Linked DNA regions of Panacibacter microcysteis. The protein of the gene in region 1 interacts with the protein of each later gene in a pairwise test. Links are inferred from orthologs where the notes say so. Each region holds a gene or a part of one and is shown in the gene's direction. Other genes may lie near its edges.

Region 1 (16,198 bases):
AAACCATCACTGTAGCGGCGGCCATCGAGAATACGGCCTGTCTGCTCGTCAACGATTTTCACTGCCCCATCCATTACAACGTACTCAACATCCTTATCAAAAAGGGTATATGCTTTCAGAAGCTGTTGCACGGTATGTATGCGGTCTGTTTTTATACCGTATTCATTTAGCAAAACTTCTTTTTGTTTTATCTTTTCTTCCTGTTGTAACGTAGTATTATTATCAATCGAAGCAAGGTCGACACCAATATCAGGAATTACGAAAAAGTTTACATCTTCTCCGGAACGGGTAATCAGTTGAATACCTTTATCAGTAAGTTCAACAGAATTATTTTTCTCGTCTATATAGAAGTAAAGTTCTTCATCTGCCTTGGGCATTTCTTTTTGCTGGTCTGCGAGGTAGTAATTTTCCGAACGTTGTAATTTCTGACGTATACCAGGCTCGCTCAAAAACTTAATTAAGGCAGTGCTTTTTGGCAAGCCACGATGCGCACGGAAAAGTGCCAGGCCACCATCTTTCGGATCATCATTGCCTTCCGCGATTTTTTTCTTTGCCTCGTTCAAAAACTGGTTCACGGCACGTTTTTGTGCATCTACCAGTTTTTCTATCCTTGGCTTAAGGTCGAAAAACTGTTGTGTATTGTCGCTGTGACCAACCGGGCCTGAAATAATTAACGGCGTTCTTGCATCGTCGATTAACACGGAGTCAACCTCATCTACCATTGCAAAATGGTGTTTACGCTGAACCATTTCATCAGGATTGTGTACCATGTTATCGCGCAGGTAATCAAAGCCAAATTCGTTATTGGTTCCGTAGGTTATATCTGCCAGGTAAGCATTTCTGCGTTGTTGCGTATTGGGTTGATGCTTGTCAATGCAATCAACTGTTAATCCAAGCCATTCATAAATCGTTCCGTTCCACTCAGAGTCGCGACGGGCAAGATAATCGTTCACCGTTACAATGTGTACACCTTCTCCTGCCAAAGCGTTCAGGTAAGCAGGCAGTGTAGAAACCAGCGTTTTACCTTCACCGGTTGCCATTTCTGCGATCTTTCCCTGGTGCAAAACGATACCACCGATAAGTTGCACATCGTAGTGAACCATGTTCCATGTAACCTGGCCGCCGGCGGCTGTCCAGGTATTATTGAAAACGGACTGCTCACCTTCAATCTTGATGTAAGATTTATTGGGCTTTACACTTAATTCCCTGTCAAGTTGTGTAGCCGTTGCAATCATTTGAGGGTTTTCTTTGAAACGGCGGGCTGTTTCTTTTACTACAGCAAAGGCTTCCGGCAATATTGCTTCAAGAGCTTTTTCTATTTCTTTGTCCCGGTCCTTTTTGAGATTATCTATCTCCGTATAAATTGTATCTTTTGACTGAATGTCAGACGCAGCCAGTGCCTCAGCCTGTTGTTTTTTTGATTCGATCTCGTTATCTATATCTTTTAGCTGGTCCTTGATACGCTGCCTGAATTCAAGGGTTTTGTTTCTAAGGGCATCGTTGGAAAGAGACTGGTATTGCTGAAAGTGCTGATTGATCTTAACGACAACCGGCTCAATCTGTTTTACATCTTTTTCGCTTTTATTTCCGCCTATTAGTTTTGAAATAAACTTCAACATATCCGTGTTATTGGGTATTGATAATTATATGTTTTAAAGAGACCTTCACGTTGCCAAAAACCATGCTATCGAAACAGTAAGGCCAAAATGGCAGCAGGTTTTCAATTTAAGCCGTCAAAGGTAATCAATTTGCAATCAGCGTAGGTAAAACCATATTTATAAGCAGCCTTTACACAATAATTAACGAAAGCTACGTTTTATGAAAACCATTGTAACTGTGTTTACCTTTGTAATGTGAAAAAGCAGTTTTAAACCGTGGCTTTCGGAAGATTGCAATGTTTAAGTAGTAACAAGACTGTTTTTTGTAATAATACCCGCTTTGCTGAATAGAGAATAAAGCCCTGAAGAGTGCGACGCAACCAAAGCTGACAATAGTACTACAGTCCGGCTCCAAAAAATTAACCCCCCAAATATCTACAACATGAAAAATGTTTTTTTTGTTTCCGCACTGCTAATGCTGTCTGTTGTATTGCATGCTCAAAAAACTGCAATTATTCACAACCTTACCGATGCATGGGGTATAAGTTATACCTATTGCGGTGAAATTGTAAACGGCAAGCCTGGAGGAATGGGTGTGGCAACTTATTCAAATGGCGTGGTACGCCGGTACGTGGGCGGATTTGAAAACGGTTTTTATAGCGGAAAAGGAGTGATGCTTTTTGAAAATGGTTCTTTTTCTGCCGGTAGCTGGAGTAAAGGAAAAATGAGCGGTAAGTGTGGTTACACCACTGCCGAAGGTGCTTTTTTTGCCGGCGAGCTTAAAGATGGCATGCGTAATGGCATGGGGCAGGTTATATATAAGGATAACAGTTTTGTGAAAGGCAACTATGTGAATGACAAGCTGAGTGGCCGCTGTATCAATGTATGGAAAGATGGCAATATTGTAAGCGACATATTTTATGCAAATGATCTAAGAAACGGCACGGGGTTTCAATATGAAGTTAATACCAACAAATTGTATGAAGGTGAATGGAAAGATGATAAATGGGTAGAGGCAAAAAGTGCCGGATTTTATAGTTTTTTGAATGTAAGCAATTTTAAAGGGGAAAAAACAGCTGATCATATTCTAATTGGTCCACTGACTGCTGAAGGATACCTGAGAGATACCGCCTACTTTTATGATCTTAACAAACGCAAACGGTACTTTGGCTATTACGAAAAAGGTTTTATAAAAGACGGTCTGCAGGTAAAGGACGATAGTACAAGATTTGTGGGGGCTACAGATAATGTTGGTGCAAAAGGTTATTGCTTCGATTTTAAATTTAATAAATTTTACACGCAGGGTTATTATGTCAACGATAAGATTAATGGTGATATTCTCGACATAGATCTTGTGAAGAAAACGGTTTACATAGGTGCGGCTGCCAACGGCGCGTTTACAGGCAAAGCATATTTCTTTAATGATAAAGGAAGTATGTATTATGGAGATTATGTCAATGGTACATTAAACGGGCAGGGATTCAGGTTGGAAAATGACGGACATCTGACGATAGCGTCATGGAAGAATGGCACGCCCGTAAATGTTGAATCTGTGCTAAGCCCTGACGGGGAGGTCTTTGCAGGCAATCCAAAGACATTTGAAGAGTCGTTGAATGCTGTCGTAAAAGATTATCCAAAATTTTTTGACAATATCATGGGGTTTGCAACCACGGACTATGATTATAATGAATGGATGGGTGCAGAAGTGGGTAAAGACAGTTATTATGATTACTTTCTTACGCTGATCAACTTTGCCGGCAGCACAAGACCCAACATAATCGCAGACGACCTGGATCTTACAAACTTATACATCGTGACGATGATCCACGGTGCCGACCAGGCAAAGGCCAAAGCCAAATATGAAGAAGTGGTGAAAAAGGTAGCTGCAACAAGCATTGCAAATAAATCTCTGCCAAAAGCTGTGCGCTTTAAAGGCACTATAACCGCACCTGATATGATGAAACGCATCAATAGTACAAAATTTCAGCTTGATACGGATAAGGCCGACTTTACTACGATGGGTGTGTGGGTAAAACTTAGAAAGGACAAAGATGGCACTTATGCTGTTTCACTGGAAATCGGAGAACAGGCGGAGGAGTAACGCCTTACCAATAGCATTACAATGTAGAATCCAGGTTGCCGAAACCTTTCTTCTTTTTGCGCCAGAAAGCATAGACAATACCTGTAAAGAGCAATGCACTCCCAAGGCCAATGAGCAGTTCATTTTTCTTCCAGAACCGTTTTGTTTCTACACCTGCGGCTTTTTGTATGGCGGGCTCCTGGCTTAAGCCCCTGTTAGAAATTACCAGGCACAATATCAGCAGCGATAATGTGGTGGTTTTTAAAAGTGAAGTTACTGTTTGCACTAAGCAATGATTTCGTTAGGAGAGTGTTGCCGGGCAACAAAAAATAAAGGTAGCTATTCCGCGTTTAAAAAAAATTCATAAAACCGTAATATTATACCCACACGTCATGAGATAACACTAAGCGCTTCTTTTTTACGGCGTGAAATGACTTATTCGATGGTCGTGAAGCCAGGCTTTACACAAGGGGAAAGCCGGCAACATAATTATCGCTGGCATACCAGAAATTTAAGCTGTTTCCGTTAACTTTGCCGCCAATTTCGGGAAAGTCCACTGCCGCATAACGGTACTGTATGAGCAAATCCCTGAAAATTAAAAAGTTATAACATGCCTGGTCAGTTAAAAGAAGTCCGCAACCGTATTAGTTCAGTACAAAGTACGCAACAAATAACCAAAGCAATGAAGATGGTAAGTGCTGCAAAATTGCGTCGTGCACAGGATGCCATCATTCAGATGAGACCTTATGCGCAAAAACTCCAGGAAGTATTGAGCAATATTATCAGCAATACTGAAGGCGGTGTAAATATGAAGCTTGCAGAGGAAAGACCTGTAGAAAAGCTACTATTGATTGTTGTAACGAGCGACAGGGGCCTTGCGGGTGCTTATAATGCCAATGTTATCAAAACCGCCAAACAACTGATCGCAGATAAATATGCTGATCAACAAAAAAAAGGTAATGTAACTATCTGGAACATTGGTAAAAAAGGTTTTGAAAGTCTTACCAAAAGCGGTTATAAAACAGATGCCGCATACAAAGATATTTTTCTCAATCTCAGTTTCGAGAATGTGCAGGCTGCTTCTGTTGCTGCCATGAAAGCTTTTGAGAACAAAGAATTTGATGCAGTATACATTGTCTACAGCGAGTTCAAAAACGCTGCAACCCAGGTATTTCACAGCGAGCGTTTTCTGCCTATTCCAAAAGTGGAGAAAAAAGCAGGTGCGAAAAAGGCCGACTTTATATTTGAACCGAATAAAGAACAGCTTATTGCAGAGCTGATGCCAAAGATCCTTAATACACAATTGTACAAAGCAGTATTAGACGCTAATGCCAGCGAACATGGGGCGCGTATGACGGCAATGGATAAAGCAAGCGATAATGCAAACGAATTGCTCAAGTCTCTCAAAATATCATATAACCGAGCACGCCAGGCAGCCATTACCACAGAGCTTACAGAAATCGTAAGCGGTGCTGCAGCATTGCAGGGATAATTGTTGATTTGAAAATTTGACATTTGAAAGTGAAAACGGCTTACTTTTCTGCGAGTTTCAAATTGACTAATTTTCAAATTTTCAACTGAACAACATGGAACTTTCCCAAATCATACCACATATAGAGGCATTGATCTTTGCCAGTGAAAAGCCTTTGACCAGTCTTGATATCGTAGAGCTGATCAATAATGCCTTTGGATTTATGGAAGAGCGTATTATGCTCGACCAGGTGGAAAGTTGTATAGAAGGTATTCGTGAAAAATACCAAAGCGAATTTTATCCCTTTGAAGTAAGGGAAAGCGGCGGCGGCTGGCAATTTCTTACTAAAAAAGACTTTCACAAAACACTCGCACAATTAAACGGGGAGAAGTTTTTAAAGCGACTGTCAACCGCAGCGCTCGAAACCCTGGCTATTATCGCTTACAAGCAACCCATAACAAAAGGTGAGATAGAAAGCATACGTGGTGTAAACAGCGACTACAGCATTCAAAAGCTGCTGGAAAAAGAACTGATCATCATTACGGGCCGCAACGAAAATATGCCGGGCAAACCCTTAGTGTATGCTACATCAAAAAACTTCATGGACTATTTTGGGTTAAATACGGTGAGCGATCTTCCCAAAATAAAAGAGGTGCTGGCGGAGCAACTGATAGAACCAACCATCATCAACGCAGCGCACTTTGGAGAAGCTGCACCAAAAGAGGTAACCATCCTGGCAGTGGATAGTAACGGAGACCTCATTGCACACGGAAACGAACAGCAAGAGAATGAAAACCATGTTGAACCTTCTGCCAGCGAACATGAAGACGCAGTCGGGAAGGCTGCCACGGACGAAGCTGCACCTGATGAACCAACCAGTGAGCAAAATGAAAATGAAGATAACACGTCTCAGGATGAGGATAACGAAAACGAAACAAAAGCTTAGTATAATAGCCCTTCACTGAAGGGCTTTATTTTTATAATACCTGTAAACAACTCATATCGTATCTTCGGAAATTATGTCGCAGCAACTAACAAAAGAGCAATTGATCAGTGTGGCCAATGAGTTTGGTACACCGGTTTATATCTACCATGCAGAAAAAATACAGGAGCAATTAGAAGAACTGCAAAATGCGTTCGCAAAGTGTAAGGCTAAGTTCTTTTACGCCTGTAAGTCTTTAACCAATATCAATATTCTTAAGCTGGTAAAGCAATACGGCGCTAACCTCGATTGCGTAAGCATTAATGAAGTACACCTTGGTTTAAAAGCAGGTTTCGAACCAAAACAAATACTGTTTACACCCAATTGCGTAGACTTTGAAGAAATAGAAGCAGGCATCAAACTTGGTGTTAACGTAAACATCGATAATATCTCTTTGCTGGAAAGATTCGGCAACAAATACGGATCGTCTTACCCTGTTTGTATCAGGCTTAACCCGCATATAATGGCGGGCGGTAATTTTAAAATATCTACAGGCCACATAGACAGTAAGTTTGGCATCTCCATACACCAGATGCGCCATATAGAACGCATTGTAAAAACCACCGGCATACACGTAGCAGGCCTCCACATGCACACAGGCAGCGAGATAAAAGACATCAATGTTTTTTTGCAGGGTCTTGAAGTAATGTTTGATATGGCACGCCATTTTCCAAAGCTTGAATTTATAGACCTTGGCAGTGGCTTTAAAGTGCCTTATCATGACGATGATGTAAAAACGGACGTGGCAGCACTCGGTAAAAAAGTTTGCGAAGCATTTGCCGCATACGAAAATGAAAATGGCCGCAGCCTCGAAGTATGGTTCGAGCCTGGTAAATTCCTGGTAAGTGAATCGGGTTATTTCGTGGTAAAAGCCAATGTTATCAAGCAAACCACTGCCACCGTTTTTGTTGGTGTAAACAGTGGTTTTAATCATCTCATACGCCCCATGTTTTATGAGGCCTATCACCGCATCGAAAATATCTCCAACCCAAACGGCCCGGAGAGAATTTATACTGTAGTAGGTAATATTTGCGAAACCGACACGTTTGCGTGGGATCGTAAATTAAACGAAGTACGGGAAGGAGATTTGCTGGTATTCTGCAATGCCGGTGCATATGGCTTTGAAATGAGCAGTAATTTTAACAGCCGTTTAAAGCCGGCAGAAGTGCTGGTCAAAAACGGGCAGGCACATTTAATAAGAAAGCGCGATGAGTTTGCAGACCTGCTCAAAAATCAGGTAGAAGTATTGTAGGAATTTTGTGATACCAGCTGCGGTTTTTCATGGCATCTTCGTTGCGTCGCAATCCGTTCATCGGTTGGTTCTTTACTCAGCAGGGCGGGCACAGTTTTCAAAATTTATTAAGCTTCAGCGTAATGATCGAATTAAAAAATATCAAAAAATCCTTTGGTGAAAAGGTAATCTTAAACGATATCAGTGCAGTAATGGAAGCGGGTAAATGTAACCTCATTATCGGTTCCAGTGGTAGCGGCAAAACCGTATTAACCAAATGCATGGTTGGCCTTTTTGCACCGGATAGCGGCGATATTTTGTACAGCGGGGAAGATATTGTAAAAATGGATGATGAAAAGCGGAAAGAACTTCGCCAGCAGATAGGCATGCTGTTCCAGGGCTCTGCTTTGTTCGATTCCATGACGGTAGAGCAAAACGTGATGTTCCCGCTGGAGATGTTTTCAAGAGAAGGTTATAAAGAACGTAAGAAAAGGGTTGATGAAGTGCTGGCGCGTGTAGAATTGAAAGATGCCCATAAAAAATACCCAGCAGAAATAAGCGGCGGTATGAAAAAACGTGTAGGCATCGCACGTTCCATTGTGCTAAATCCAAAATATCTTTTTTGCGATGAGCCCAATTCAGGTCTTGATCCGCAAACATCACTGGTTATCGATAAACTCATTAAAGAGTTAACAGACGAATTCAATACCACGACCATTGTTGTTACACACGATATGAATAGTGTAATGGAAATCGGTGATCATATCGTATACCTCTACCAGGGCAAAAAAGAATGGGAAGGCTCCAACAAAGAAATTATTTTCAGCAAGAACGAAAAACTCAACAGCTTCATATTTGCTTCAGACTTTCTGCAGGATGCAAAAGATATGCGTATGCTTGAAATGAAAGGAAAAATTGATAACGACAGAAATATGGATGACCTGTTAAATATGCCCGGTTCAATTACGTAACGCTAAACTTATTTTAACCCGCCAGCCGCTTCTGCATTAACTGCAATGCCTACCACAGACATTATTATTGTTTCAGCAATCATCATAGCCGGCATACTTGGAAGTGTGCTGTTTAAAAAACTTACCATAACTGCAGCTGTTACAGGTGGCGCTATTGCATACTTATTATTTTTTTCTGCAGGTTATACAGGCGTTGTTATGCTTGCTGCATTTTTTATATTGGGTTCCGCCGCTACTTCATTTAAACTACAACTAAAGCAGCAACAACATTTAGCGGAAGAAAACAAAGGAAAGCGCAGCGTAATGCAGGTATTCGCAAATGCAGGTGTAGCGGGCATGTTGGCAGTTTTAATTTTGCTGCAACCTGCTTATAAAGAAACATTGCAGCTAATGATTGCCGCATCATTTGCCTCCGCACTTAGTGATACATTTTCCTCTGAACTGGGAAATGTTTATGGAAAAAAATTTTATAACATTAGTACCCTGAAAAAAGACACTAGAGGTCTCAATGGTGTGGTAAGTATGGAAGGCTTGTTTTTCGGAATATGTGGGAGTATAATTATTGCAACAATTGCAAAGATTGGGTTCAATTACGGTCTCAAAGAATTACTTATCATTGCTGTGGCAGGGTTAACTGGTAATGTTTCAGATTCTATCATCGGTGCAGTAGCCGAGAGAAAAAAAATTATAGGCAACAATACTGTAAATATGCTGAATACTGCCATAGCCGCTGTAGCTGCAGCAGCTATATTGCAGATGTAAAATAAAAAGACCCTCACATCAGGTGATAATAATCAAAAGATGTGAAGGCCTTTATCGCTGCTAGTTCTTTGCAAGAAAATTTGCAAGTAAGATTGAATCTGGTTTATGCGTTGTATCAGATGTATCCTGCGGAACGGTATCTGTTATATTGTTCCAATGGCTCTGTGCAAATGCATAAGAAGTCTTATTGTCTTTGTTTGATGCGTAAGCTGCAACAAGCATTAAAGTCATGCCTGCAAATAGTAATTTTTTCATGGTTAACGCTTTTAAAAATAGTTAAGTAATTAATCGAAACTATATAGCCAACTACCATGCCATAATGGAACTTAACAAGCGCATTTTTTTATAAAGCAGCAAAAAAAATCTTTGATATTAAACTTCGTTTTTATATGTGTGCATTTTCTGAAACTGTTACAGGGCTTGCATTTGGGCTGTTTAACATAAGAATACCCTGTCCTGATTCATTATGTAAAATGTAGCGCGTTAATTACCAGTATATGAAACTTTTCAACATTATCTTTTGCATTTTGTTTGTGCTTTTTGCAGGGCTGCAATACAATGATCCTGACCCTTATGTTTGGGTACCAATTTATTTATATGGTGCGGTTTTATGCTGGTTGGCGTATAAGAATAAATACTATCCCAAAGCATATATTACAGGCATTGTATTATACACGCTGTATGCAGTGTATAAAATCTTTGATCGTAATGGACTGCTTGACTGGATCAATGAACACCACGCAGAAAACATAGCAGGAACAATGAAGGCAGAAAAACCCTGGATCGAAGAAAGCCGTGAATTTTTTGGCCTGCTGATACTGGTAATAGTATTAATAATTGATCTTGTGTTTGCCCGCAGGAAGCAACACCGCTGATATATTTTACCTGGTAGAATAAACATAGGAATGATGCAAAACGCCGGTGGCATTGGCCCCGCTTTGGGCAAATGAAGCGCTGCAGCTGCCATGAAAACAGAATGCACAAGTGAGTGACACAACAGGCGATGCCATAAAAACAACTGCCGGCCACCCCATATTCTTTCCTGTAATTTACTACCGCGCTTACAACCTATTTAGTAACTTAGTTGTTTACACCCCATCAAAACTCATCTATATGGCCGCATACGCTTTACAAATCAATGGTAAGACCTATAACATAGAGGCCGACCCCAAAATGCCTTTGTTATGGGCAATAAGAGACCTTGCCGGGTTAACAGGTACAAAATATGGTTGTGGTATTGCACAGTGTGGTGCCTGCACCGTACATTTAAATGGCACGCCGGTGCGCTCCTGCTCGCTACCTGTATCAGCAGCGGCCACTCAGAAAATAACCACTATAGAGGGTTTGTCAGACGACAATTCGCACCCGGTTCAAAAAGCATGGATAGCAGAACAGGTACCGCAATGTGGCTATTGCCAGAGCGGGCAGATAATGGCAGCTACTGCCTTGCTGAAAAAAAATCCGAAGCCTACGGATAAAGACATAGAAGTAGCCATGCAGGGAAACATTTGCCGTTGTGGCACATACCCACGTATACGCAAGGCAATACATACTGCCGCTGAGCTAATGGCCAAATCATAACCACCAAACTTTATTACCATGACGAAGATTGCTAAAAATATATCCCGCAGAAATTTTGTAAGAGCAGGAAGTATCACCGGCGCTGCACTTACCATTGGCTTTAATTTTTCTGCTGCTGCAAAAGATGAAACCGCAATTTTAACAGGTGAAGATGCAGACACCATGGGTATACCCCTTAATGCGTTTGTATCAATAGACACTTCCGGTAAAATAACCATTATGAACCACCGTTCAGAAATGGGGCAGGGTGCTTACCAGGTAGTACCACAAATGATAGCCGAAGAACTGGAAGTAAACCCGGAAAATGTAAACATTGTTTTTGCGCCCGGCGATAATAAAAAGTATGGCAGCCAGTTAACAGGTGGCAGCTCAACAGTAAGAGGCGCATACAAACATTTATTGCGTATAGGCGCTACGGCAAGGGAAATGCTCATTATGGCGGCAGCCAAAAAATGGAATGCTGATCAAAAAGATTGCTATGCAGCAAATGCACAGGTAATTCACCAGCCCACAGGCAAAAAATTTGGTTATGGCGAGCTTGTGGAAGAAGCCGCTAAAATAGCGCCCCCCAAAAATATTACCCTAAAAAACAGGAAAGACTACAAAATAATCGGCAAGCCACTCATAAGGCAGGATGCACCATTAAAAGTAAATGGTAAAGCCATATTTGGTATAGACAAGCGTGTAGATGGAATGCTCTATGCAGTAGTAGAAAGAAACCCACGTTTTTTAGGTAAAGTAAAAAGCTTTGATGCTGCTGCTGCGAAGGCTATACCAGGCGTAAAGCATGTTTTAAAAGTAAAAAGGCATGTTTTTGCCACAGAGCAGGAAGGTGTTGCTGTGGTGGCAGATAATCTATGGAGTGCCATGCAGGGTCGCAAAGCGCTAAAGGTAGAATGGGACGATAATGGTTTTGAGCATATGAGTACCGCATCTCTATACAACCGCATGAAAGAAGATGTAAACAAAGAAGCATTGTCTTTGCGCACCGGGGGCAATTTTGAAGGCGTTTTCGATAAAGGAACAAAGAAAATAGAAGCGGTTTATGAAACGCCTTACCAGTCGCACAGTTGCATGGAGCCGCTCAATTGCACGGCACATGTATACGATGACAAATGCGAAATATGGGGACCTATACAGGCACCCGATTGGATGCAGGGTATGATTGCACAGTACCTTGGCATAAAGCCTGATAACGTAATTATTAATATGACATTTCTCGGTGGCGGATTCGGTCGTAAGGCTTTTATGGATTATCTCGATGAAGCGGTGATGATATCAAAAGATATTAAAGCACCCGTGCAGGTAGTATGGACAAGAGAAGACGATATGGCTGCCGGACCCTTTAGACCGGGCGCAGTTTACCAGTGTAAAGCCGCTATTGGCGAAGGTGGAAATATTGCTGCTTTTCAAACAAAGATGGCCGCGCAAAATATGGATCACCAGTGGCCGGGTGCTGATACAAATGCTTATAACAGCAGCGCTTCGGAAGGCTTTTTAGAGCCATACTTTTTATCTATTCCAAATTATAGTTTTGGAGATGTTCCCACGAAATCTACTGTACCGGTAATGTGGTGGCGCTCGGTGTATGCATCCACCAACGGCTTTGCTTTCGAAAGTTTTATGGATGAACTGGCAGCAAGTGCCGGCAAAGACCCGCTCGAGTTCAGGCGCATGCACCTCGGCGACGAACGTTACCAATCGCTTATTGACATACTGGAAGAAAAATCAGGCTGGAAAACCAAAGGTAAAAATGAAGGATGGGGCGTAGCCATTACAGAATGTTTTAAAAGTATTGTGGGCGAAGTGGTGAAGGTTTCAAAAAAACCGGATGGCGGCATCAAGATTGATAAAGTAATCGCTGTTATGGATTGCGGCTGGTATGTAAACCCGGACATCATAAAAGCCCAGGTAGAAGGCAGCATTGTAATGGCACTCGGTGCTGCCACCATACACGAAACATTGTTTGAAGATGGACAGGCGGTACAAAAGAATTTCGATAAGTATAAAATGCCGCGTTTTACAGACACGCCCGAAATTGAAGTGTACGTTGTAGACAACGATGAGAAAGCCGGCGGGGTAGGAGAGCCCGGTTTACCGCCTTTGGCACCGGCCCTCGCAAACGCTGTTTACGATCTTACAGGAAAACGCATCAGGAAGTTGCCATTTAGCCTGAACGAAGTGTAGTGCCCAACACACGATTTGCCGGTTTTGAAAAAGAATGTTTTTTTGCCGGCTTTAGTATTTTATGGCATCGCCTGTTGTGTCACTCACTTGTACGTTCCAATTTTATGGCAGCAGAAGCGATCCGTTACAAGCAGTCTTGTTGTAAAACCGGCCGTTGCAAATATTATTTGAATGAAATGGAGTTTCCTGCGGAAACTCCATTTTTGGTTAATGGTTTGTAAGAAACGCTTTTTCTATTTTCTCTGCTATATTGTTTACCCGCTTCAACCTGTGTTTACAGTGCTACAGTTTTTTAATAGAAATGTATAGCAATAAAAAAACTCCGTTGCCGGAGTTCAATGCATTTGTGTTTGAGTGCTGCTAATTGTTGTTGCTGATAAAAACAAACGGTTTCAATTTCTTTTCCCGTAATGCCTGCTTTATCAAATGAGGTTTCTGAATGATCTTGTAACGGTTCAAATCAATTAATTCATTGGCGGTACAAAACGCATCCATCTGCTCCACGTGGTAAAGCAAATCTACGAGTAGCTCAACTTCATGTTCGAGCTCTCCCGGTTTCATCGATTCCTTTTTTGTAAGTACCAGCAAGTCTCTGTTTCGGGGGCTCATAACAAGTCTGGGTTACAATCGTTAAAAAAATTATTTCGGTTCATACAATCAAAGTTTAGGACATCTGCATTTACCAACATTTACATTGCTGCTATGTTTGCTTGCTCCACAAGATGCCATCGTCAACGTCACTACAATAAGCAACAAAAAAAGAATCGGTTTGTTTATCTTACGCATTGATTTGTAGTCTTTAAAATTAGGTATTTTTTACACAATAACAACTTTCTATTAAGTTTTGACATCCAAACTTTCAAAAAAAGTGCTGGTTGCACCGCTTGACTGGGGCCTGGGTCACGCTTCACGCTGTATTCCTTTGATCAGTACCCTCCAAAAAGAGGGATGTAACATCGTGATAGCGGCTTCAGGTGCTCAACAATATTTGCTTCAAAGAGAATTTCCAAACCTGGAGTTTATAACATTGAAAGGTTATAGTGTTAGTTATACCAGACATAAACGCTTTTTCAGTGCAAAAATATTGTGGCAGATTCCAAAAATTCTCCTAAGAATCAGGCAGGAACATAAATGGATTGCTAAAATCGTTGAAGAAAAGAAGATTGATCTTATCATAAGCGATAACCGCTACGGGTTGTATAGTACAAAAGTGCCCTGTGTTTTCATCACGCACCAGCTAACAATAAAAGCACCTGCAGCCTGGATGGAAAAACTGATGCAACGGGTAAACTACCGCTTTATAAACAGGTTTACGCAATGCTGGGTTCCGGATTTTGCAGGTGAAAAAAACATTGCCGGTATATTATCGCATCCGCAACAAATGCCTGTTATAAAAACCTGTTATCTCGGGCCGCTTTCAAGATTCAGTTATAAACCGGCAGAAGTTTACCTGTACAAATACCTGTTTGTTATATCAGGTCCTGAGCCACAACGCACAATGTTGCAAAACCTCGTGCTGGAGATATTGCCAAAGCTTGATGGCAATATAATGCTAGTCTTGGGACTGCCAGAAAAAAATGACACCTATACTGCTTCTGAAAATGTTATTATAAAAAGCCATCTTGATACTGCTGCACTTGAACAGGCATTTTTGCAAAGTGAATTTATTGTCAGCAGGTCTGGCTATACAACCGTAATGGAATTGCTGGCTTTGAGGAAAAAAGCAATCCTTGTTCCCACCCCTGGACAGACCGAACAGGAATACCTGGCACACAGGCTTATGGAACAACACTGGTGTTATACCTGCAGCCAGCATGATGATCTTGCAGAGCACATCCAACAAGCAACCACTTTTGGCTTTGAGTCACCCGGTTTTGAGCAACCGCTGTATGAAAAGGTGGTGAAGGAATCTTTAGGCAAGTATTGTAAATCCCAATAAACTATTGCACGCCTATTGCGTATTAAAAATATTCACTTTGAGGTATTGTAAAAGCATGATCGTTTTTCCATCTCTTATGTCGCCGGTTGAGATCATACCGTAAGCTTCTTCGAAAGGTAATTCCAGTACTTCAATGTCTTCATGTTCTTCAATTACTCCGCCACCTTCGTGCACTTTCATTGATGAATTGTAAGCGCCGATAAAAAAATATATTATTTCAGTAACCGACCCCGGCGACATATATGCATCGAATATCCTGGTTACGTTTTCCAGCTTATAGCCTATTTCTTCTTCAGCTTCGCGCCTGATGCATGTTTCGGCATCGTCTTTATCCAACAAACCGGCACAGGCCTCAATTAGCAACCCCGACTCGTTGCCATTGATAAACGTGGGTAAACGGAATTGCCTCGTGAGTATTACCGTTCCGTTGTATACATCGTATGGCATAATAACGGCTCCGTTGCCCCGGTCATAAGCTTCCCTGGTGGCAGTAATAAGGGAACCGTTCCGGCTTTTTTTTTCATAAGTAATTTTTCTTAAAACGTACCAGTTATCGGATAAAACTTTATTTTCTGTGATGATCACTTTTGACATTTTGATTGATTGTTTTTGATTATTTTAGAATTTTCCTGATTAATATAATTGTTCAATATGAATTTTGAAGAAAGGAAGCGGGAAATTTTAAAACTTACCGAAGCGCATAGCAGCGTAAGCGTTGCAATGCTTGCGAAAAACCTGCATACGTCTGCCATTACGATCAGGCGGGATCTTGCCGTACTGGCCGGGAACGGCCTGCTCTACAGAACCCATGGCGGCGCCATGAAAGTAAACGAGGCAGTTGCAACCGCAGGTTACATTGATAAATCAATAATTAATGCACAGGCAAAAGACGTGATCTGTAAAAAAGCGGCAACGTTTATAAAAGACGGCGATATAATATTTATGGATTGCGGCAGCACTGTATCAAGATTGTGCGCTTACATTAAGTATCGAAAAATAAGAGTTGTGACCAACTCTTTACCGGTTGTATACGAACTGATGAACAGCAGTGTTCAACTCACTGTTACAGGAGGGCAGGTAGATAAGGAACGCAGGGCGATACATGGCGTAATGGCCCTTGAGCAAATAGCGCGGTATAAATGTGATAAAGCTTTTATTGGTGTAGACGGCATCTCTCTTGCCAAAGGGTTATCTGCAAAAACAGAAAAAGAAGCTGGTGTTACAAAGGCAATTGCTTCAGGTGCAGGAGAGGTATTCCTGCTTTGCGATTCAGGCAAGCTCGAAAAGGATCAGTATTTCCAGTTTGGATCATTAAATATGATCAACTACCTGGTAACAGACGGTAATGCCGACAAAAAGCTTTTACAGCGTTATACAAAGCGGGGAATACATGTAA
Region 2 (16,179 bases), 1.3 Mb from region 1 along the record:
GCAGTGTAATGCGTTTCAGCTTTGCAGCAATGTGGATACTTGGCTGGTTCTGTGTAATTGGTCTCATTGCTTCTTTAAGAAATGATTTCTCTTACCACAATAACCCGGTTGAAACAAATGTGCCACTGAGTAACCCTGGAGTAAACAAGCTGGAACTGAAGTTGCAAAAAGATACCCGCTATTATTTTACCGATAATTTCTTACACTTTGAGCCGTTCGCTAACATAGATGAAGACACAGCTTTTGTACAAAACATACACATACGTGTAATGAAATCTGAAACAGACAGCTTTCATGTAACAATGCTGAAAATGGTAAATGCTGCAACAAAAGCAGAAGCAGATGCAAAAGCTTCAAGAATGGAATTCAGCCTGGCACAAAAAGATACAAGCCTGTTTTTCGACCGGGGCATACCAATCTCGAAGCAGGATAAATTCCGCAACCAGACAATATACATCACTGTATATGTACCCGTAGGAAAAAGGATCTATATAAAAGACAACGTGGGCTGGAGCGACAGGTTTCATATACAGCTTGGCAACGATGTAGATAGCTGGAGATGGAGATACGACGAAGACGGATTTCACTGGGATAGCAACGTAGATTATACAATGACAGGCGATGGTTTAAAACGCACATATGCAGAAGCAGACGATGAGCGTAACGATGACAACAATGATGATGAAAACAGGGCACCTGCAGAAGAATACAAAGACAGGGTAGATACAATCAGGAACAAAGGCACAGACTCAAGCCGTTACCGTTACCAGCCTGCAAAAGAAGAACAGCAGAAGACAGAAGTAAAGGTTACGGTAGAAGCACCCAAAACAAAAAGCATCATGAATATAAACGTGCACGACCTTGCGTCAACATTTATTGAAAGAACTGCTATTTAAACTCGGTTAAGGTTGGGAGCAAAAGAACCCTGGACCAATTCCGGATCGGGGTTCTTCCCTTCTTAAAAAAAATTTCATTCGCTGACACAATCAGAAACTGCGGTCAATAAAAGACTGCAGTTTTCTTTTTATGTAGCCAGCTGCATTACTACTATTAAGCCCCTGTTGTGTCACTCACTTGTACGGCTAAAACAATATTCGGCAACACGAAGCGAAATTGCGAAGTACGTGGATGGAAGAACATGGGGAGGCGTGAAACGTGAGACGTCAAATGTGGAAATAAATCATGCTTATAAAATCGAATAATAAATGATCAGTGTATACATAAATAAGCGAGTTATAAGATTTGACATTTCACTTCTCACCTTTCACGTTTGACGATTCACGATGGCCGCTTCATCTCGCCTTATCGAAACTCGTAACCAATATCATTTCTAAAGTTCATGCCATCGAAAGAGATTTGTTGTAATATTTCTTTCGATTTATTTACTGCTTCGGTAATGTTCCCGCCGGAAGAAGTTACTGTTAAAACACGACCGCCATTGGTTAAGACATCATCGCCATTTTGCTTTGTGCCTGCATGAAAAACGATTGAATCATTTTCCATCTTCAAATTATCAAGACCACTAATTTTCAGGTTCTTTTTGTAATCACCAGGATAGCCGCCGCTTACCGCAACAACCGTTGCATAGGCTTTATCGCTGTATTTGATTTCCTGATCTTTAAGATTGCCATTGTGTACAGCAAGAAATAATTCTACAAGATCATTTTGTAAGCGTGGCATTACAACTTCCGTTTCAGGGTCGCCCATGCGGCAGTTGTATTCAATCACGTATGGTTCGTTGTTTACACTGATTAAGCCAAAGAAAACAAAACCTTTGTAAGTAATATTTTCCGCAGCAAGACCATTGATAGTAGGTTCAATAATGCGGCTGATAACTTTTTGCATAAATACGTCATCCACAAATGGAACAGGTGTTACACAGCCCATACCACCCGTGTTAAGGCCGGTATCACCTTCGCCAATTCTTTTATAGTCTTTTGCGTGCCCGATAATTTGATAATCTTTACCATCAGTCAAAACAAATACACTCGTTTCTATACCATCCAGAAATTCTTCAATCACTACTTTACTGCTGGCATCACCAAATTGCTTGTTGATGATCATTTCTTCAAATGTCTTCAACGCGTCTTCATGCGTAGTATTTATTACAACACCTTTGCCTGCGGCGAGGCCGTCAGCCTTCAGTACAACAGGCAGGCTATGATTGGCTATATAAGTTTTTCCTTCCTCAAAGTTCTCAGTGGTAAACTCTGCATAGCCCGCAGTAGGAATGCTATGCCGCTGCATAAATTTCTTCGAAAAGGCTTTACTGCCTTCCAGTTGCGCACCATAGGCTGCAGGCCCTATTACAGGAACATCAGGCAATGCCTGCTGGTAAAAATCAAAAACACCTTTTACCAATGGTTCTTCCGGGCCCACTACAACAAGCCCTATTTCGTTTTCCTGGCAAAACTTCTTTTGCATTTCAAAGTCTGTTGCGCTCATGTGTATATTGGTACCACACAATGCCGTGCCTGCATTACCCGGAGCAATGAATAGTTTATCACAATGTTTGCTCTGTATCATTTTCCAGGCAAGTGCATGTTCCCGCCCACCGGAACCCAAAAGAAGTATATTCATAAAAGCGCAGTTAAAAATGAGTAAAGTTGCGCGAAAGTAAAGCAGTATTTATAAATGAATGTTAGCATTTAGAATTTTACTGTATTTTGGGCACTTATAATTTTAATAACCTTCAATCGAAATTCAAATCTGCCTGCTATGAATCAAGCTATTGAACAAAAGGGACACCCTAAGGGGCTTGCAGTGCTGTTCTCTACAGAAATGTGGGAGCGTTTCAACTTCTACGGCATGAGAACGCTGCTTACCTTATTTCTTTCCGAGGCGCTGTTGATGGGTAATGAAACGGCCTCTATCATTTATGGCGGCTATCTTGGTTTATGTTATTTAACGCCCATGTTGGGCGGATATATTTCTGACAAATATCTCGGCAACAGGAATTGCATCATACTCGGTGGTAGTATAATGGCAATCGGACAAATTGTGTTATTCGGTAGTGCGAGTCTCTTTCATACCAACCTCGATCTCGCAAAAACCCTCATGTGGTCCTCACTGGCATTGTTGATTTTTGGTAATGGTTTCTTCAAGCCCAATATATCTTCTATGGTTGGGCAGTTGTATCCCAAAACACAGAAAAGCAAGCTTGATTCAGCTTTCACGATTTTTTACCTGGGTATAAACGTTGGCGCAACCATGGGACAGTTTCTCTGTCCCTGGCTGGGAGATGTGAAACACGAAGTTACCAATGCAGCAGGCACGGTAGAAATGGTAAGAGATCTCAGCGCATTTAAATGGGGCTTTCTTGCGGCAGGTTGCGCAATGGCGATTGGTACCATATCTTTCTTTTTCCTCAAGAACAAATATATTGTAACGCCTGAAGGCAATCCTATTGGCGGTATTCCTGATAAAAATGAAGTACACGAAGATGAGGCAACGCATGCCACCTTCTCACAGCAGTCTGTAGTAATATTAGTCATTACTTTAATCGCTTCATTCTTCCTTTTCCAGTATTTCTCATGGGATAGTGTAAAAATGCCGATGAATGGTTCAGGTATCGGCGTATATTTTACCGCATTGGCCATATCGCCAATCAAAACATATGTTTACCCGTTTATTTATGCTGCAGCTATTGCATTGGCAGTATTTATTCTTACAGACAAATCACTCACCAGGGTTGAAACACAGAGAATATATGTTCTCTATATTGTTGCATTCTTTGTAATCTTCTTTTGGTCTGCGTTTGAGCAGTCAGGATCATCACTTACATTTATAGCAGACAAGCAGACTGATACAAATATTCTTGGCTGGAACATGCCGCCAAGTATGGTGCAGATCTTTAATGGCCTGTTCATTGTGGTTTTTGCCATCCCATTTAGTTATATGTGGATGTGGATGCAAAAAAAGAACATTGAGCCCATGTCTACCGTAAAGCAGGCAATCGGGCTCCTGCTTATTGGCATTGGTTATCTTATAATAGCTATGCAGGTTAAAGGCCTGGGAAATAATGATAAAATTGGTGTGGTATGGCTTGCTGTACTGTACCTGTTACATACCTGGGGCGAATTATGTTTATCTCCTATAGGCCTTTCACTCGTTGCTAAGCTGGCACCAAAAAGATTTGCCTCTTTATTAATGGGTGTATGGTTTATCGGTAACGCGGCCGGTTATGCGCTGGCAGGAACACTTGGTGCAATACTCCCTCCTACAGGTGATAAATATACCATGGCCGCAGAAAAAGGAATAAACCTGCAGGGTGTTTTGGACAAAACTATCCAGGCAACAGCTGACCAGCTTCAGTTTCTTGCAGACAATAAAATTGCCGCAACTTATCCCACATTTGCAGGCTTCGAAATACACAACCTGTACGATTTCTTTATGGTGTTTGTAACGCTTTGTATCTCGGCTTCAATATTGCTCTTTGCGTTAACGCCTTTGATCAAAAAAATGATGCACGGCGTAAGATAAAAGAGACAATACATTAATGCAAAAAGGGATGCAAACAGCATCCCTTTTTTCTATTGTAGTTGGTAGGTTTTAATGAATAAGGTAAAACATGAAATGACATACATCCCCAATCATACATCTTCCAGTGACTGTTTATTCGAGCACGTAAAATGTATATGGCTCCAGCACCAGGTATTCATTGTCCGGGCCAATAGTTAGGTATTGTTTGCTCCAATGATCATACAGCTTTTCTGGTGCAGGATTTTTTTCTTTAAACGCGTACCACGTTAGAAAAGCAGTTTCAGCAGAAAAATTATATACAAAAAACATCCGCTTATCGTCAAAGTCGCGCATATAAGCAGCCACATGTATGTTATGAGGGCTCAGCCATGTAATGTTGCTGTGGTCGGCTACAACCGCTAATTTACGGCGCAGGCTAAGCAGGTGCTGCGTACCTGTAAAAATTCTTTCTTCAACCGTTCCTTTCACAGTAGTTAATTCATTTTTTTTCCAGTCTATAACCGGCCTGTGCATCCACCTGTTATCATAACTTTTTCCTTCATCGTTTAAGTAAGAGTAGTCATTGGTGTAACCAGTTTCGTCACCATAGAAAATCATAGGTACGCCGCCCAGGAAAAAACTGTGCGCCTGCATCAGTAATATCTTTTTTACTGCAAGATCGGTTTGGTAGCTATCATTGCCTGCTACAGCTTTTTCCAGGCCACACAATGATGCCAGCGAACCGCTTATCCTCGCATCGCCTGTTTTAGGGTTGGTGGCAAACAAGGCACCTGTAGCAGGCGATCCCGGGAAATTTCCCGAGTAGTAGTTTTTTAAAAAAGTTCTGTGTTCATAAGCGTTCTTGCCGGCCTGCTCAATCATATAGTCATCGTAGCCTAAACCGATATCATCGTGGCAGCGCGTATAGGTAATCCATGATGTACCAAACGGTTTGCGCAGTATTTCGTGTTGTGCAGCAAGCATTACACGCGTATCACCACTTGCCAGTGCATCCCACTGCAGTGCCATGTGTGTGGCGTTATAGGCAAAGTCACATTCTTTAGCTGTGTAAGAACCCGTACCAAAATATTTCATGATCTCTTTAGGTGCAACAATTGCTTCACCCAGTAAAGCCATGCCCGGCGCCGCCACCTGCACGCACTGTTTTATCAGGCGTAGTATGGTATGTGCCTCACGCAGGTTCTGGCAGGTAGTTCCAATTTCTTTCCATATAAATGCAGGCGCATCTATACGCAGAATATCAACACCAAGATTAGCGTAAAAGAAAATGTTTTCCAGCATGGCTACAAACACTTCCGGGTTCCTGTAGTTAAGATCCCACTGGTAGTTGTGAAATACGCTCATTACCCATTTTTTACATTCCGGCACATAGGTAAAACTACCTGGCGCCGCTTCAGGAAAGACTTCCGGCATGGTCTTCTCATACTCGTCGGGCAAGGTGCGGTCGTTAAAAAAATAAAAAAAATCCTGGTAATAAGCATCGCCCTGCTTTGCTTTTTCTGCCCATTCGTGTTTGTGAGAAGTGTGATTAAGTACAATGTCGATCATCAGGTACATGTCTTTTTGCAACATCTTTTCCTGGAGCATCTGAAGGTCTGCAAGGGTGCCAAACCTTTTGTCAACTTTTCTAAAATCACTTACGGCATAACCGCCATCGCTTTCATTGGCCGGGCTTTCAAATACCGGCATCAGGTGTAAAAAATTTACACCCAGTTGCTCAAAGTAAGTAAGCTTATCACCCAGCTTTTGCAGGTTGCCACAAAAGCGGTCAACATATAAACTCATACCCGCAATACCATTGGAAAGAAACCAATGGTTTGCTTTGTTTTTTACTTCATCCCTTTCTTTCAAAGCGGCGGAGCGATGTTTATTAGCGTCAGTAATTGTTTGCAATAGTTTGGCAAACACAGCGGCTCCGTTGCTGTGTTGCTGGTAAAGCTCATCATACAATGCTTTAATAGCCGAAGCATTGGCCATGAATCTTGTATAAAACAAATTATCATTACCGGCTATATCGGTTTCGGCTTGCAGCAGTTTGTTTAGTTGTTGGTGAAGTTGGTAATTGTACATGCTTTTTCTTTTATGTTACCAGCTATGGTTCTTTGTGGCATCGCCTGTTGTGTCACTCACTTGTACTGAAAGTTCTTATGGCAACTGAAGCGATCGGTTTGCCCGTGCTTACGCAAACCCGGCCAGGCAGGTCGTGTATTGGCGTATTTTGCCTGTAAAACAAGTGTGGCCCAAACAATGGTAGCAACCTATTTAAAAATATCGCTGCTTAAATGTTTGAACGCCTCCATTGCCCCCATGTATTCGCAGGTTCTTGCGCCGGCTTTATTCGCATTGTGAACGATCGCTGTCCATGAAGCTTCATCAAGCTGCTTAATTTCTTCCAGCGTTTGATTACTTAACTGGTACAGTACCGCACCCACAAACGCATCACCTGCGCCTGTTGTATCAACCGGGCTAACAGCAATACTGGGAACAATAATTGTTTTATGATTGATGCATAACATTGTGCCGTCTTTGCCCAATGTAATGGCAAATACAGCTTTTGTTTTGCCAAACAGGTAATGCACCGCATCTTCCAGCGTGGGCTTGCCGGAAAGCAGCATGGCCTCTTCATCGCTCACTTTAAAGAAGTGGCAGCTTTCAATAAAATTCAGGCTTTGGTCAATAAAACTTTTAGTATCTTTTTTTATCAGCAGGTGACGGTAGTTTGGATCAAAGCTGATGAGCAGGTTTTGTTGCAATGCTTTCTGCATAAGGCCTGCATACGCAGCCTGTAAAGGACCTGGCAAAAAACCGGTGGCGGAGCCAAAGTGCACAATCGAAAATTCACTGAGATTGATGCCTTCTACTTCGTGCCTGCTAAGCTGACCATCTGCACCACGGTTAAAATAAAAATCACGTTCACCATTTTCCATCAGCGATACGAAAGCAAACGTGGTGAAATGGTGCTCATCCTGCAGCATCCATTTTGTAGAAACACCAAATGATTGCATTACTTCTATCAGGTGTTTACCAAACGGGTCTATACCAACTTTTGCAGCAAGTTCTACCTGGCCTCCCAATGCAGCCACTGCTGCAGCTACATTTGTGGGCGCGCCGCCCGCTTTCTTTAAAAAATTATTGCCATCAGCTAAAGAGCTGCCTTTATCTACACAGATCATATCTATGAGCGCTTCACCAATGCAGAGTATTTTTTTCATGTTCTTTTTTTTATGACCAGCAATAATATTCGTCACCCGTTAATCTTTGAAGCAAATACTTCGTGGAGCTTCACGCATGGCTGGTTTTATGGGCCAGCTATACTTTCCTGGAAGATCCGTTTGCTTCAATCTTCGCGTTTGCTCAACAGCGCTTCAACCGTACAAGAGTGCGACGCAACCAAAGCTTAATGCCTGCACTGCTGCCTGGCTCCAAAAAATCAGTGCGCCCCGCCAACGGGCAATACTACCTCTGCAGCAGGCTTATCTGCTTTTATAAGCATTGTTGCGGCACATGCAATCAGCAACAGCACACCGGCAAAGGTGATGGCTCTTCCGGGATCGTTGTTTAAAAACCTGTCCAGTATAAAACCAAAAGTTGTTGTTTGCAGTATCATGGGTATAACGATCATCATGTTAATAATGCCCATGTATACGCCATAGCGTTCTTTGGGAATTTTGTTTACTACCATCAGGTAAGGTATGCCCATCATACTTGCCCATGCTATGCCAAAACCCGTCATAGGTGCAAAAAGCAGGTACTTGTTTTCAATCTGTGGAAATATGATGAGGCCAAGGCCTGCCAGCAACAGGCAGGATATATGTACAAATTTTGGTGAAAACTTTTTGGCAAGAAACACGAGGCCAAAGGCAGACAAAAAGGTTACTATGTTATACCAGCCATTTACCAGTCCGGCCCAGCCTACAGCTTCCTGGTACAACGTGGGATCTTTGGAGGGCGAGGTTTTCCAGACAGACTGGGCGATGCTTTTTGCGGCATTCTGCCAATAACAAAAAAGTGCATACCACTGAAAGAGGTACACGAGGGCAAGCTGCCACATTACTTTAGGCATATCCCTGATGGCGTGCGGTATTTCAATAAAGGGATCCAGTATACTTTGTTTATTTGCTTTTAATGCTGCCAGCTCTTCTGCTGTTGGTGGTATCTCCGGTGTTTTTTTAATTGACCATAAAACAGAAGTGATGGAACACAATGAACCAAGAAAGAAAGATGCAAAAACCCAGTAAGGTATTTGCCCGTGCATTTGTTTGAGGTAAGTAACTTTTTGAAAGATAAACAGCGAAACATTGGCCAGTGTAATACCGAGGCCTGTAAAAAAACTTTGGGTAAGAAAACCGGTGGCCATCTGATCTGCCGGTAGTTTATCTGCAATGAAGGCGCGGTATGGTTCCATGGCCGTGTTGTTGGCTGCATCTAGCACCCACAACAATCCTGCTGCCATCCAGAGTGTACTGCTGAAAGGGTACACAAAAAGGCAAAGGCTGCAAAACAATGCACCAATAAAAAAATATGGTTTACGGCGCCCCCATCGTGAGTGCCATGTCTTATCGCTCATAGCGCCGATGATGGGTTGTATCAGTAAACCGGTCATAGGGCCAGCCAGGTTAAGAAAGGGAATTTCATCCGGCTTTGCGCCAAGAAAATCGTAGATAGGATTTATTGCGGTTTGCTGCAGACCAAAACTATACTGAATGCCGAAGAAACCAACATTCATATTGATGATCTGCATAAAACTGAGGCGCGGTTTAAAAAAAGACATAAGCAATCATTAATTGGAAACAATAAATTTACTCAAACACTTAAAACAAAATACAGTTATACATTTGTGCTTTGGTTGCAATCGTTTGCGGTGAATAAATTTACGGCATGATAAGAAGACTACGAAAACAGCGGCTTGCATTTATAACATTGGTGTACTGGTTTTTGCTTATTTATATCATTGCTGCGCTGGTGTGGTGGTTTATTTCACTGGAGCGGCAAAACGACCTGATGTACACTTACCGTTTAAGTGAACTGAACAAAGACGATCTGCAATACAACAATAAACTGGCGCAACTGAACGAAGACCGTAACCGCAAAACAGCCCAGTATGTAGGTGAAGGTTCAACATTCTTATTGCTGATCTTATTAGGTGCTGTTTTTGTATACCGGGCCACACGCAAACAGTTGCGCCTTTCCCAGCAGCAGCAAAATTTTATGATGGCCGTAACGCATGAACTCAAAACACCCATTGCTGTTACACGCCTTAACCTTGAGACGTTACAAAAAAGAAAGCTGGAAGAGCAGCAGCAGGAAAAACTGATCAGCCTTGCGCTTGATGAAACCAACCGGCTCAACCTGCTTACCAACAATATATTGGTGGCCGCACAGCTCGATGCGGGGAATTACGTGATCAACAGGCAAAAGATCAATGTAAGTGTTGTAACACAGGAGGCCGTAAAAGACTTTGGTAAAAGGTTTCGCAACAGGCAGATTGATACTGCTATAACCGGTGATATTTTTATAGAAGGCGAACTGATGCTGATGCAGATGCTGATCAATAATTTAATAGAGAATGCACTGAAATATTCCGCTAAAGACAAGCCTGTAACGGTTCGGCTACAGCAAAGCAATAATGATGTGGTATTGAAAGTGATAGATGAAGGTGCAGGTATTAAACCCGCGGAAAAGAAAAAAATATTTGAAAAGTTTTATCGCTCGGGAGATGAATCTGTGAGAACCACTAAAGGCACCGGTCTTGGATTGTATCTTTGTAAGCGTATTGTAAAAGATCACAAGGGAACCATCAATGTAACTGATAATGAACCCGGCGGTTCCGTATTTACTGTAACCATTCCTGTTATATGAGCAACGAAAGCAAACTGAGTATACTGTTGGTAGAAGATGAGGAAAACCTACACGAGGCATTAAAACTAAATCTTGAAATGGAAGGCTACGAAGTTACTTCCTGCTACGATGGCAATGAAGCGTTGAAAGCTGTTCACAATGAATATTTCGACCTGATCATTATGGATATCATGTTGCCGGGCATAGACGGCATCAGCATTACGGAAAACATCAGGCTGCAACAAAATGAAGTACCCATACTAATGCTCAGTGCAAAAAATACCGGGGCAGACAGGGTAACTGGCTTAAAAAAAGGTGCCGATGATTACCTTACCAAACCTTTTAACCTGGAAGAGTTATTACTACGCGTAGAAAAGCTCATTGATAAGAATAAAAAGATCCGCGTAAAAGAAACAGTAGGCGATAAATACGAATTCAGCGGGAATACCATCAATTTTAAAGCGCAGGATGCCATTACATGGAATGGCCATAAGGTTGACCTGAGCAAAAAAGAAATCATGCTGCTCAAACTGCTCATCGAAAACAAAGGCCAGGTAGTAACCCGGGAAAAAATATTGCAGATGGTCTGGGGTTACAATGTTTATCCCACTACAAGAACCATTGATAATTTTATCCTTAGCTTTCGCAAGTATTTTGAGCCCGATAGCAGGAACCCCAGGTATTTTCATTCCGTACGCGGTATGGGTTATAAGTTTACCGAAGAATAATGGCGCAAAGGTGCTTTAGGTTATCGGGTAAAGTTTCTTTATAACTGCACTCAGTTCAAAATAAATATCTTCTTTTACGCCTTCCGCAATATCCGGCGAGTACAGGTTGCGGTTACAGGCCGCGTAAATTTTGTTACACAGCGCAGCCATTTCAGCGTCTTCATGCTGTAAAAGCATTATACATTCTGCGGCCGGTGCATGTTCTTTGTTAAACCTTTTTTGTAACGATGCCGTAAGCAGGTGCGATGCGCCCGATAGAAATGATCTGTCATCAGTTACTGCACCCAAACTATTTAAAGCAGAAAGAATTTCAACACCATTTTCTTCAGGCAATTTTGCTGCTGCAGCAGCAACCGGTGCAGCAGGTTGTTGCTCCCGGGTTTTCTGCTTTTTGTTTTTCAGGTTGTTGCTTACAAAAAGCACCGTTAGCACGGTTAACGCAATGGCACCAATGATCCATAAATATTTGCTGTTGCTTACATCTTCCTGCACTATACTTTCCAGCCGGGCTTTGTTGTTAACCGGTTTTGAAAAAGTTGCACGTACAGCGTCAGTCGATACAGTTTTGTAAGTATTGGCAGCAGCATCAAAATAATTGAATGAAACCGGTGGTATAGTCAGTGGTCCTTCCTTTAATGCAATAAAAGGTATCGCAAAACTTTTATAGCCTGTGGCAGGGTAATCGTTCTCATTGATCTGCTGCGAATCCGTTGGCTCAAAATGTTCCGTTTGTGCGGGCCAGCTTATCCCCGGCAGGTGAATGCCGGTAAAATTACCGCTGCCTTTTATCGTAATACGCAGCACTGCATTTTCACCTGCCGGTATATCATTGCTGTCAATAGCCGCTGCTATAGAAAAGCTGCCGATTACGCCACTAAAATCTGCTGGTTTATCTTGCTCCGGCAACGCTTTCACGTCTATGATCAACGGGTCATTTGCAATAGTAAGTGAATAATTATCCGGCGTGTTATCGGTATTGTTAAAAGGCACAATGTTGTCTATCGCAGCCTGCCCCAGTTGCAGCGGCCCTTCTTCCAGTGGTACAACCTGTACTTTTCTTATCGTATATACATGGAATATTTTACCGTTAATATCTTCAATTTCCGGGTCAGATGAATACGGCACATCGCTTACACTGCAACCGTCAAACGAAGGTTGCCTGTTTATTCTCGAACGGCAGTAAATGCACGAATAAAGTTTATAAGTAACCACCACCGGCTCACCAACATACGCAGATGTTTTACTGGCAATCGCTTTTACAAAAATGCTTTTACGTATAATAACCTCGGGGTTTTCGTTTTTTTCAACAGTTGGCGTTTGGTAACCATCATTAAACAGCGATGGCAGTTGCGCCGGTGTTTGCGCCACGCCATAAAAGCCCATACATAAAAAAATCATCAATATAAAAGGCCTGCTGTTCATAATAAGGAACACAAAAATAGAGACTACACCGTAGCAACAATTTTTTGTGCTGGTTAATGATGGGTTAAAGCGCAGGTATGTTTGTTGGCAGGCAGTAGTTTTGCATGGCATCACCTGTTGTGTCACTCACTTTATCGTTCCGTTTTCATGGCGGCTGCAGCGTTCTGCTGCTGCGGGTTCGCCCAAATAAGTGGCAGCACGGCGTTTTTTATGCAACAGGTTTAATGCCTATATTTAGTAAAAAGATTGCAAGATCATGTGGCGTTTGTTATGTATTTGCTTTGCTTTACACCCCTTTTTTGCTGCTGCGCAAAATAGCACATCACCTGCGTTTGATGTTACAAAAACCTATTCACCACAGTTGTTGGCGCAATACCTTACCGCGAATGATACAACAGACCTTCAGCGCATAACATCTCTGTTTACATGGATTACTCAAAACATTGCATACAATACAAAACGGTTTGATAATAATTATAATAACCGTTATGTGGCAGTGTTGGATGATGAAGAAGAAGCAGATTCTCTATCACCGCTAAAACCTTTGTATGAGCGTGTAGCCATACAGGTACTAAAAAGAAGGACTGCCGTTTGCGGTGGTTACGCCAATCTTTTTAAAGCACTTTGCTCAGGAATAGGTATACCCTGCGAAGTGGTTACAGGGCTCGGCAAAGTAAGCCCTGGCCGCATCGATAAGCGGTTTACCAGCAACCACCGCTGGAATGCCGTATTCGCAGATACTGCCTGGCATTTGCTGGATGCTACATGGGCAAGTGGTTATATCAATTACCGGAACGAGTTTCAGCAGTTTTATAATCCGGTTTATTTCTTTGCAGATCCTGCCGAGTTTATCAAAGACCACTATCCCGAAGACCAGCGATGGGCGTTGCTGCCACAACCGCCCGTACTTACTGAATTTATGTTTTCGCCTTTTAAAACAACAGCGTTCAACAGGTTTTACATTAAGTCTTTTTCGCCTGCCGCCGGTATTATCAATGCAAGACCTGGCGATAGTATAACTTTTGAAATAGAAGCAGAAAGACCCGAAACTATATGGGTGTCAGATATCCGTTATACAGATTCCAATACGGTAAAGCTGATGCAGTGTTGCGGAGCTTCAAAACCAGTAAATAAGAGAAGCGGTAAGAAAGTAAGCTACACTTACCAGGTATTCTCACCGGGGGTTGAATGGCTGCATATCATTTTCGATGATGAGATTATACTGCGGTATAAGTTGAATATTATTTCAGAAAGCCTCGCACCACCACCGCCAGCGGTTGATACAGTCATTTATAAACACTAATTGCTATTTTCTGCGCACATCAATTCTTTTAGCAAGTATAAACCTGTAATTGCCTGTTGGTACAACGTAGGCACGGTCAGCAGTTGCTGTATTTATCCATAATGTATTGGCGGCCAGGTTAGCACTCAGGTTCCAGTCTTTCCAGTTATACCCAATAGCAGCTTTATATATAAATGATGGTGCTACCGCTGTTTTTGCAGCGGTTACACCATTGGCAAAAGCGGAGCTGAAGTGTACATCCAGGTTGGCGATACCTGAACCCATTATGTATAAGTGTTTTTGAATAACCAGTGTATATGCGTAGCCGGCACCAATACCAACAGTAAAGAACTGCATTTTATCCATTGGTGCCTGGGTAAAAGAAGCCGCTTTTGCCGCGGGAATCAAACTGCTGTCGCCTTTCATAGCACCATAGTAAAACTCGCCGCCGTATAATACAGAGCCTGCAGATTTTTTTTGCCACTCACTTTGTATCATGGCAGCATTGTAGGAAAATTTACCTGCGTTGGGAACACGATAGGCTGCAATGCCGGCCAGCGTTTGTACAGCATCTGCACGATAATAATATTGATTGTTGCCCTGTGCAAAATCATCTTTGTCAATATGCAGGCCTTTGTGTCTTATGGCCAGCACATCAATGGCCCATTTGTATGGGTAAACGTGTAGCTCAAGGTCGATGCTTTTGGTTTTGCCTTTTTCGTCATCGTGATTGATAAACCCAAAACCATAGGCAAGGTTTAGCGACAGGTTATTATAAGTAGCGCCCACGCCCATTACCAACGGTGTGTTGGCACGGTAATCAATATCGTTTGATTGCTCAGCCGCAGGAAAATGTACCGAAGTGTATTTTTTGGAGAAATAAAAGCGGGTGGTGAGTTTTTTTGGGAAAGTGGTGTAATAGCCAGTATCGTGCTGTGGTTTGTATTGCGCAAAAATATTCAGTGAAAAAAACAGCATGCCGAGTGCGATAAGACCTTTTCCGTAAACGTAAATTTTCATGTTTATATTGGTATGCATCATTATGTTTAAATACCATGCCAAAGAAAATAAGGCAAAATGCCGGTGAATATAAACGAAAGATTGATTTGAATAGCGCGGAACAGGCGTGAGGCATTTACCGGAGAGATCTGCCAGCCGGCCTGGTGAAAAAAATACCCAGGTATTAATGCTGTAAATACCGCTTTGGTGGATGCCCGGAGAAACTACGGGGAGTGCCCCAAAGCTGCATAAAGGACAAAGCGCACAAGAGTGCGACGCAAGCGAAGCTACATAGCAGCAATGCCGCCGGGCTCATAAAGCCTAACACGCGTAAGTAAAACAACAACTTTAATTAAGCATAAACGATTGTAGATTTGCAGCCCGTTAAAGCAGTCTTCCAACATGAACGAGCAATTGAAGAAGTTAGCGCAGCAATTAGAAGGTGAGTTTTATTATGACAACACCATTCGCACACTTTACGCTACAGATGCGTCTGCGTACAGGGAAATGCCACTGGCTGTTGCTATGCCCAAAAACGTGGACGATATAAAAAAGCTGATCGGTTTTGCAACAACACATCAAACATCGCTTATACCACGTACGGCAGGTACATCACTTGCCGGGCAGGTGGTTGGTAATGGTATTGTAGTGGATGTATCAAAATATTTTACAGGTATTCTTGAACTAAATACGGAAGAGCGATGGGTGCGTGTACAGCCTGGTGTAATACGGGACGAACTGAATATGTTTTTAAAACCGCATGGTTTATTCTTCGGGCCGGAAACATCTACCGCAAACCGCGCCATGATTGGCGGAATGGTGGGCAATAACTCATGTGGCTCCAACTCTGTAGTGTACCGCAGTACGAGAGAACATTTGCTGGAAGTAAAGGCTTTACTGAGTGATGGAAGCGAGGTAGAGTTTAAAAGCATTGGTACTGAAGAATTTCATGCCAAATGCGAATTACCCACGCTGGAAGGTACGATCTACAAAAAGGTACGCAGCCTGCTGGGCAATTACGATAACCAGGTAGAGATACGAAACGAGTTTCCCAAAAAAACAGTGGAGCGCCGCAATACCGGCTATGCAGTAGACCTTCTGCTGGAAACAGATCCATTTACGGCGGGTGCGGAACAGTTTAACTTTTGTAAACTGATTGCAGGCTCTGAAGGCACGCTGGCCTTCATAACCGAAATAAAACTGAACGTAGTGCCGCTGCCGCCGGCGGAAACAGGTTTGCTCTGCGTACACTTCAATAATGTAGATGAGGCATTGCGTGCAAACCTTATCGGTCTTACATACGGCCCTTCTGCAAGCGAACTGATCGACCACTATATATTGGAATGTACCAAAGACAATATTGAACAAAGAAAGAACAGGTTTTTTGTACAGGGTGACCCGGGTGCTATCCTGGTGATTGAATTTTTA

The links.
Region 2: the proteins of lysA (region 1) and I5907_RS08055 interact in binary tests that used the Escherichia coli proteins (3 or more experiments, as listed by UniProt). The link is inferred for Panacibacter microcysteis from one-to-one orthologs.

The regions. Positions count from the first base shown.
Region 1 is NZ_JADWYR010000001.1:698,118-714,315, reverse strand. Bases 5,287-8,275 are described here. They hold lysA (diaminopimelate decarboxylase), read left to right. Parts: upstream 5,287-6,168; coding sequence 6,169-7,383; downstream 7,384-8,275. Other genes in these bases: I5907_RS02870 (ABC transporter ATP-binding protein), read left to right, coding at 7,506-8,275; scpB (SMC-Scp complex subunit ScpB), read left to right, coding at 5,287-6,095. Also shown: preprotein translocase subunit SecA, read right to left, coding at 1-1,619; I5907_RS02895 (MORN repeat-containing protein), read left to right, coding at 2,041-3,699; I5907_RS02890 (hypothetical protein), read right to left, coding at 3,716-3,964; atpG (ATP synthase F1 subunit gamma), read left to right, coding at 4,289-5,170; more of scpB, read left to right, coding at 5,265-5,286; more of I5907_RS02870, read left to right, coding at 8,276-8,333; I5907_RS02865 (DUF92 domain-containing protein), read left to right, coding at 8,379-9,095; I5907_RS02860 (hypothetical protein), read right to left, coding at 9,156-9,350; I5907_RS02855 (transmembrane 220 family protein), read left to right, coding at 9,593-9,970; I5907_RS02850 ((2Fe-2S)-binding protein), read left to right, coding at 10,080-10,676; I5907_RS02845 (xanthine dehydrogenase family protein molybdopterin-binding subunit), read left to right, coding at 10,695-12,863; I5907_RS02840 (hypothetical protein), read right to left, coding at 13,224-13,472; I5907_RS02835 (glycosyltransferase), read left to right, coding at 13,708-14,802; GDP-mannose pyrophosphatase NudK, read right to left, coding at 14,815-15,396; I5907_RS02825 (DeoR/GlpR family DNA-binding transcription regulator), read left to right, coding at 15,454-16,198. UniProt on the Escherichia coli protein: Specifically catalyzes the decarboxylation of meso-diaminopimelate (meso-DAP) to L-lysine. Is not active against the DD- or LL-isomers of diaminopimelate.
Region 2 is NZ_JADWYR010000001.1:1,989,819-2,005,997, forward strand. The notes cover bases 9,223-12,192. They hold I5907_RS08055 (response regulator transcription factor), read left to right. Parts: upstream 9,223-10,337; coding sequence 10,338-11,048; downstream 11,049-12,192. Other genes in these bases: I5907_RS08045 (MFS transporter), read right to left, coding at 9,223-9,253; I5907_RS08050 (sensor histidine kinase), read left to right, coding at 9,361-10,341; I5907_RS08060 (BatD family protein), read right to left, coding at 11,064-12,192. In the rest of the region: I5907_RS08020 (PspC domain-containing protein), read left to right, coding at 1-896; purD (phosphoribosylamine--glycine ligase), read right to left, coding at 1,303-2,580; I5907_RS08030 (peptide MFS transporter), read left to right, coding at 2,719-4,482; I5907_RS08035 (alpha-amylase family glycosyl hydrolase), read right to left, coding at 4,615-6,552; I5907_RS08040 (carbohydrate kinase family protein), read right to left, coding at 6,741-7,694; more of I5907_RS08045, read right to left, coding at 7,913-9,222; more of I5907_RS08060, read right to left, coding at 12,193-12,470; I5907_RS08065 (transglutaminase domain-containing protein), read left to right, coding at 12,727-13,773; I5907_RS08070 (DUF4421 family protein), read right to left, coding at 13,777-14,772; I5907_RS08075 (FAD-binding and (Fe-S)-binding domain-containing protein), read left to right, coding at 15,154-16,179. UniProt on the Escherichia coli protein: Response regulator member of the two-component regulatory system CpxA/CpxR which responds to envelope stress response by activating expression of downstream genes including cpxP, degP, dsbA and ppiA.